DNA from 2 places in the Paenibacillus sp. J31R120 genome. Region 2 is predicted to be linked to the other one. Evidence: predicted binding sites of a transcription regulator. Region 2 holds the regulator's gene; the other holds the start of a gene.
What was found. The regulator LexA, encoded in region 2, represses DNA repair genes until DNA is damaged. The targets are predictions, from matches to a motif close to CGAACATATGTTCG.
Positions count from the first base shown of each region.

Region 1 (3,431 bases), on a different contig from region 2:
GAAACCGTTGTAATCGCTAATATCTCCAACTGCGGCTGAGCAGCAGCTAAAATAATCGCAATGGCGTCATCATGTCCGGGGTCACAATCCAAAATAATTTTTCTTGATGTCATTATCTTTCACCTCTAAGTTTTATTTACATGACTAGACCTATCATGGTGCCTGAAATAACAGAAGCCAACGTTGAGCCCAGCAGCAATTTAAGAGCAAACTTCGCAACATGATCTCCTTGCTTGTCGCTAATCGCTTTGATGGAGCCGGAAATAATGCCGAGCGTTCCGAAGTTAGCGAAGCTAACCAGATAGACAGATACAATAGCAACCGTCCTGGATGAGAATTCACCTGTCATATTGCCAAAACTCAACATCGCTACAAATTCATTCGTAATCAGCTTGGTCGCCATAATGCCGCCAGCTTGTACCGCTTCTGACCATGGAACACCCATCAGGAAAGCTATTGGCGCGAAGATATAACCAATAACCGTATCGAATGAGATGTGCAATGTGCTTTGGAAAATCACATTCACCATTTCCATTAGGGAGATAAATCCTAGCAGCATGGCGCCAACAATAATGGCGATTTTAAAACCATCCGTGACGCTCTCTCCGACCATTCGGAAGAAAGGAAGCCGTTCTTTTTCCTCAACTTCAACCAAGTCCTCATTCTCATCCAGATCATAGGGGTTAATAATATTGGCCACGATAAGAGCACTGAAAATATTCAAGACAACAGCCGTTACAACAAATTTAGGCTCCAGCATATTGGCGTATGCGCCAACCATCGCCATGCTTATTGCACTCATCGCGGATGTACAAATGGTGTAGAGTCTTTCTTTGGACAGAAGCGGGATTTGCTTGAGAATGGTCAAGAAGACTTCCGGCTGTCCAAGCGCAGATGTAGATATGGCAAAATAGCTTTCAAGTCTGCCCATACCGGTAATTTTGCTAAGGAACAGGCCTAAATATTTGATGATGAAAGGCAAAACCTTGATGTAATTCAGAATTCCGATTAGTACAGACATGAAAACAAGCGGCATTAACACGCCAAGGAAAAACGGAGTTTGACCCTCATTTGCCATGCCTCCAAATACAAATTGGATGCCCGCATTGGCAATGCTCATCAGCTTTTCAAAAAGCAAGCCCACTTTTGTAATCGCAGTGATTCCTATGCTCGTGTTCATCATGAAGTACACCAAAAGGATTTGTACGGCTAACATGATCAGAACACGTTTGTATTTTATTTTTTTGCGATTGTTGCTTACTAAGAAACCAATAATAAAAACAAGAAGAAGGCCAGTTAGCAAGAAAATAAAATTCATGTATATCTCCTCCATGTTAATGCCAATGTCTCATGCAAGATTGACTTGTCCTCACCATAACTAACAGCCAATTTACACCCCCTAAATTCGAACAAACAAAAGTTTATGTTGAAAACATATGTTTAGTATACGCTTTCATGTTGAGATGTCAATATGCAAAATTTGATCAGGTTCCTGAATATGCCTGACAAGCCATACATCATGCTAAATTTCGCATGCCACAGCTGCATGAATTTATTCTGGAGGTAGATTTAGTTGTATAATAAAGATAGGGAACATACACGAGGTTGGTACTTAAGGATGACAAGTAGAAATGGGGTTGCTTCGTGGATAAAGAACAGCAAATTTTGGACTATATAAGAATGAATCCTTTTATATCACAGCAAGAGTTATCCGCTAAGGTTGGTTTATCCCGTCCGACGGTTGCCAATTATATTGCCAGCTTGACCAGACGCGGTGAAATTAAAGGACGGGCCTATATTTTACGGGAGGAATCGTCAATTGTTTGTATCGGAGGGGCTAACATTGACAAGATTGCGCGCTCGAATCAGACGGTCAGTTTTTCTTCCTCCAATCCGGTCAAAATCAATGAATCTTGCGGCGGAGCGGCACGCAACGTTGTAGAAAATTTAAGCCGGCTCCGCTGTAATACGTCCATTATGACCTGTGTTGGAGACGACAAAGAGGGCAACTGGATCCTGAATGAAATCAAAAGCCAAGGTGTTGATGTCAGCCAAGTTTGGGTGATGCCGACTGAGCGAACAGGAATTTTCATCACTCTTCTGGACCCAACGGGAGAGAGCGTAGTCTCGATGGATGATATGCACATATACGAAAAAATGACCGTATCCATGTTCGAGGAGAAATGGTCCCATATTATTTCGGCACAAGCTGTTTTTTTGGATACGAATATTCCCAAGGACTGTATAAGCTATATCATCAAACGCTGTGCCGAGGAACATATTCCTTTGTATATAGACCCTGCATCTGTAGCCAAGACACATAAGCTTCCTTATCGGCTGGACGGAGTAGAGCTGCTGCTCCCGAACCGGGTTGAAGCAGAGGTGCTTGCCGACATGAAGATCGATTCCATTGAAGATTGTGAGATCGCATGTGAAAAGATTAGAGCGCGCGGCGTTAAAAATGTGATTATCACACTGGGCGATCAGGGGGCCTATTATTCCTCTTCGGAGGAATCGGGGCACTTGCCTTCTTTTCTAACGGATATTGTGGACATCACAGGGGTTGGCGACGCTTTTGCTTCTTGTGCCATGTATGGCATTATGAACAATGAATCGCTGCATAGCGCATGCCAGCTGGGACTTGCCGGCGCGGCTCTAACCCTTCAAACGGAAGATTCCATTAGCACTTTATTAAGGCCCGAAAAAATGTATGAAGTTGTACAGGAGTATTCACGATAAAGGTTGCTCGCTATCACTATAAAACCCGGCCGTATATGGCCGGGTTTTTTCGATTGGATTTATGTATGTGCACACCCTCAATTTCCCTCATTCCAACCGATATGCCCACAAGTACCCTTTTGACTCCAGCAGGAGCGCATCCGGCTGTTCTTTGGGCTCGATTACAATGCTGTTGTTGGTGCTCATGATGTAACCATCGTTGATTCGTTCGATGACGATAGGGACACCGAGCTCCATAAAGAGCTGACGCATGCGATAGATGGTGTTATACAGATTGGGAAGCGCCCGTTTCTCCTCGACATGGGGCCAGAGATCATCGATGATTCGCCACTTTAAGCATAACTTATTCTCATGAAGTAGAAAGTAATAAAATAGCTCTTCGGTTATGCGAGTAGGCCATTTAATGGGATGCTCGTCTTTCTTTACATGGGCTTCTCCGTACAGCTGGACAAGCAGCTCCTTCTTTGGTGCCGGCTTCTGCCGCTGGCCATAATATTTCTGAAGGCGTTCGTCCAGCTGCTTAACCGTATTCGGGGTCATCGGCTTCAAGATATAATCCAGCGCTTGTACACGGAAGGCTTGTACGGCATATTGCTGGTGAGCGGTGGTGAAGATAACAGGTACGTCAATGCCGCTTTCCACCAAGGTTTGAGCGAGCTGAAGTCCCGTCATTCTCGGCATCTCAATGTCGA
Region 1 covers NZ_JBWDNN010000002.1:77,769-81,199, forward strand. The annotation lists gene AC0YNW_RS06965 (nucleoside hydrolase) at 1-113, opposite strand, end outside; gene AC0YNW_RS06970 (NupC/NupG family nucleoside CNT transporter) at 137-1,318, opposite strand; gene AC0YNW_RS06975 (carbohydrate kinase) at 1,645-2,739, shown strand; gene AC0YNW_RS06980 (response regulator) at 2,827-3,431, opposite strand, start outside.
Region 1: a site for LexA is predicted at 1,411-1,424, ahead of AC0YNW_RS06975 (carbohydrate kinase). Genes of this name have one in related genera too.

Region 2 (3,431 bases):
CGTCAATCATCATATCAATGCCATGCTTCGATCAGGCAATACAGGCAGTTCTAGTGATATCCTTCCATTTACCATGCAGACGTTAAAGCATCTAGATGAACGAAAAGTCAGCTATGTAGGTTTTGGCGACGAAGATTTCTACGACTATTGGGAGTTGCAATCTATTGGATATGTCGGCAAACTGAAGTGGACCAAACTTCTTGCCTAGCATATGCCTGCTAACATTGGACACACCTCGTCGAATAAGATTGGGTCATTGAAGGTATCGTCTTCTTGTGCTACTAAGCAACAAGTTGGGACAATACAAGGCAGGTCGTTGTTATCAGCAAGATACAACATACGACGACGATCATCCTCAGTTCGAATTTGACCTGTTCTGGCAGTATGAAGGGGTAGTCACCATTAGGGCGTGAGAGCCATGACATATAGCGTTTCTTCAATCAATGTTGCTCAAACTGCTGGCTAACAATCTATTTGAGCGTTTCAAGCTGAAATGTTGCGATCAGGTACATCGATCTTTTACAATTCAGCGCTCTCGGAGTGCTACCATTGTTAACGCTGCATAGTCTTGGTTAAAGTTTCCGATTATTCAAACAAGACGTCAATTTAGCTTTTTGCGGGTACAGTTGATTACATATACTCAACTACTTTAATTTGGCTAGAATACACTAAAGTTCGATACTAAAATACGAACCTTTGTGCTTAAGAACTTATGTTTGTACGAACTTCGGTTCTGTGTTATAATTTGACACAATAAGAAGAATGGAGATGATGTACGTGTCGAAGCTGTCCAAACGGCAACATTCGATCCTTGAATTTATCAAGCAGGAAGTTCGGGAGAAGGGTTACCCGCCCTCCGTTCGGGAAATCGCAGAAGCCGTTGGTCTGCTGTCCAGTTCCACCGTTCACGGCCATCTGGACAGGCTGGAGAAGAAAGGCTTCATCCGCCGCGACCCTACCAAGCCTCGCGCTATCGAGATCCTGAACCAAGACGACAATGACAACGTCATTCCGTTTCCAGTCGCGCAAGTGCCGATCGTGGGCAAGGTTACCGCCGGCATTCCGATTACGGCTACGGAGAACATAGAGGATTATTTCCCCCTTCCTTCCCATTATGTGGGGGACAGCAAGGTCTTTATTCTTAACGTTATCGGCGAAAGTATGATTGAAGCGGGCATACATAATGGCGACTACGTCATCGTTCGCCAGCAGCAGACGGCGAACAACGGCGAGATCGTTGTTGCAATGACGGAGGATGATGAGGCAACCGTCAAGACGTTCTATAAGGAGAAGGATCATATCCGTCTCCAGCCAGAGAACGCTACGATGGAGCCAATCCGCCTGAAGAACGTCACGATTCTCGGCAAGGTCATCGGATTGTTCCGCGATATTCACTAATTTACACAAGAAGAAGGCTGCTGGAATGAATGATTCATTCCAGCAGCCTTTTATTATAAAAGATATTATCTTAAATCCTCCACCCTTCGTTCACCACACTGCCGAATCGTACCTTCATCCTTACAGGTCAGTTGCCGATATAGCTAGTAGGAGGTGTATAACTTGGATATTGGCGCATTATCGATAGCATTAGGCCAATCAAAGCTGGCCCAATCCGTAGGCATCAAGATGCTTAGCATCGCCAAAGGACAAGCTGAACAGCAAGGACAACAGCTGGCAGACATGATCGGCAAGAGCCTCGACCCTAATCTCGGTCAAAACTTGGATCTTCGAGCGTAATGAATCAACCCGCGATGTTTGCGGGTTTTTCTTTTGGTTTCCTTTTTCAGTTGAAGTACCCTAGACCAATGTCTGACTCCGTCTTGCCAAAACTAACCCGTATCTCTTCCTGCTACGCTTTACCGGCTTGTTTGGAGACTTCCACATCCACCACATGATCCTCATTAAAGATACGCATAGCCCCAGCCGAGTAGCAATAAGCTTTGAATTGCTTGCCCTTTACCGAAATAATCCGCACATCACGAATCGATACATTTCTCTTCCTGTCGATGTAGATGAGCTGTACAACTTTTCCGAGAAATCTCTCCATGCCAATCACCGCCTGAACGAATGTATGTTCTCATTATATCCAAAACATACGTTCGTGTCACATGAAGTTTTTAACTATTTTCAGCCGTTAATCGCAAGACGTGAGGCCAGCTGAAAAAGGAGCAGCACCGGCGGTTACACGCCAAGCGCCTGCTCCTCCCATTCCTTCGTATACCAGCCCGCTTGCTTGCGGAACATCGCAGCGTACTCGCCATTCCGGCTCATTAATGCATCATGATGGCCCTCTTCCACAAGACGGCCATCCTTTAGCACCAGAATACGATCTGCAAACCGGCAGCTGCCAAGCCGATGAGTAATAAAAACCGATGTTTTGCCACTCGTTAACTTCATCAGGTTCTCAAAGATAGCCGCTTCGGTCATGGGATCAAGCGAAGCAGTAGGCTCGTCCAATACAATGAGCTCAAACTCCCGGTAGAAAGCCCGATTCAGCGCGATACGCTGCCATTGACCATAGGACAGCTCATGGCCGCCGTCGAATTGAACACCAAGGACAGTATCCCATCCCTGGGGCAGCTTATCGATAAAGGAAGCGGTATTCGCTTCTTCGCTGGATGTCTGAAGCTTGTCCCGGTTGCTCAGGTCGCTGATTGCTCCTAAACCAATATTCTCCCATACGGGAAAGGGAAACTGGACAAAGTCTTGAAAGATCGCGCTCATGCGGCTTCGAAGGCTGTCGGAAGTTAGATGCGCATACGCTATCCCGTCAACTGCAATGGAGCCTTTGTCCGGAGCGTATAATCCAAGCAAGCATTTGGCCAGCGTGCTCTTGCCCGCTCCGTTGTCCCCGACAATGGCAATCGTTTCGCCCGCTCCTATTGAAAAGCTTATGCTGTCGATCGCCGGACCAGGAGCCCCGTCATAGTGAAAGGACAGCTGCTCTACCGTTATGCCTTGCCGGATTGGAGACGGAAACTCCTGGTCTCCCTCCTTCCCGTTCCCTTCAGGAAGATTCACAAATGAAATCATCTCATTCGCGTGTAGCAAGCCCTGATGAATGTTGGAGTAGCCCTGGGCCAGCCCTTGCATAAGCGACTGGGAGCTGAATAACGCTTGGGCGAGCGCAACATATTGACCGATCACCAGCCCCCCGGTTGATCCGGTATGCAAGGCGAACAGAAGCATCCCGCTTAGCAGCGTCAACGTGAACAGCTGCACCCCGTAGGTAATGCCAATCGTTTTTCGCTCCAGGGCAAGCAGCCGGCCGACATTTCTTAAGGCGATCCGCTTCCACTTGGCTATCAAATAAGAAGCCAATTCAAATACGCGAATCTCCTTGGCTCCTTCCCTGCTTTTCAGTAAATTGCTAATATAGGATGACATGCGCTCATCAGGCGTCTGATGAATGATCAGCTTGAACATCGCTT
Region 2 covers NZ_JBWDNN010000003.1:270,753-274,183, forward strand. The annotation lists gene lexA (transcriptional repressor LexA) at 778-1,398, shown strand; gene AC0YNW_RS13605 (YjfB family protein) at 1,561-1,737, shown strand; gene AC0YNW_RS13610 (hypothetical protein) at 1,850-2,047, opposite strand; gene AC0YNW_RS13615 (ABC transporter ATP-binding protein) at 2,182-3,431, opposite strand, start outside.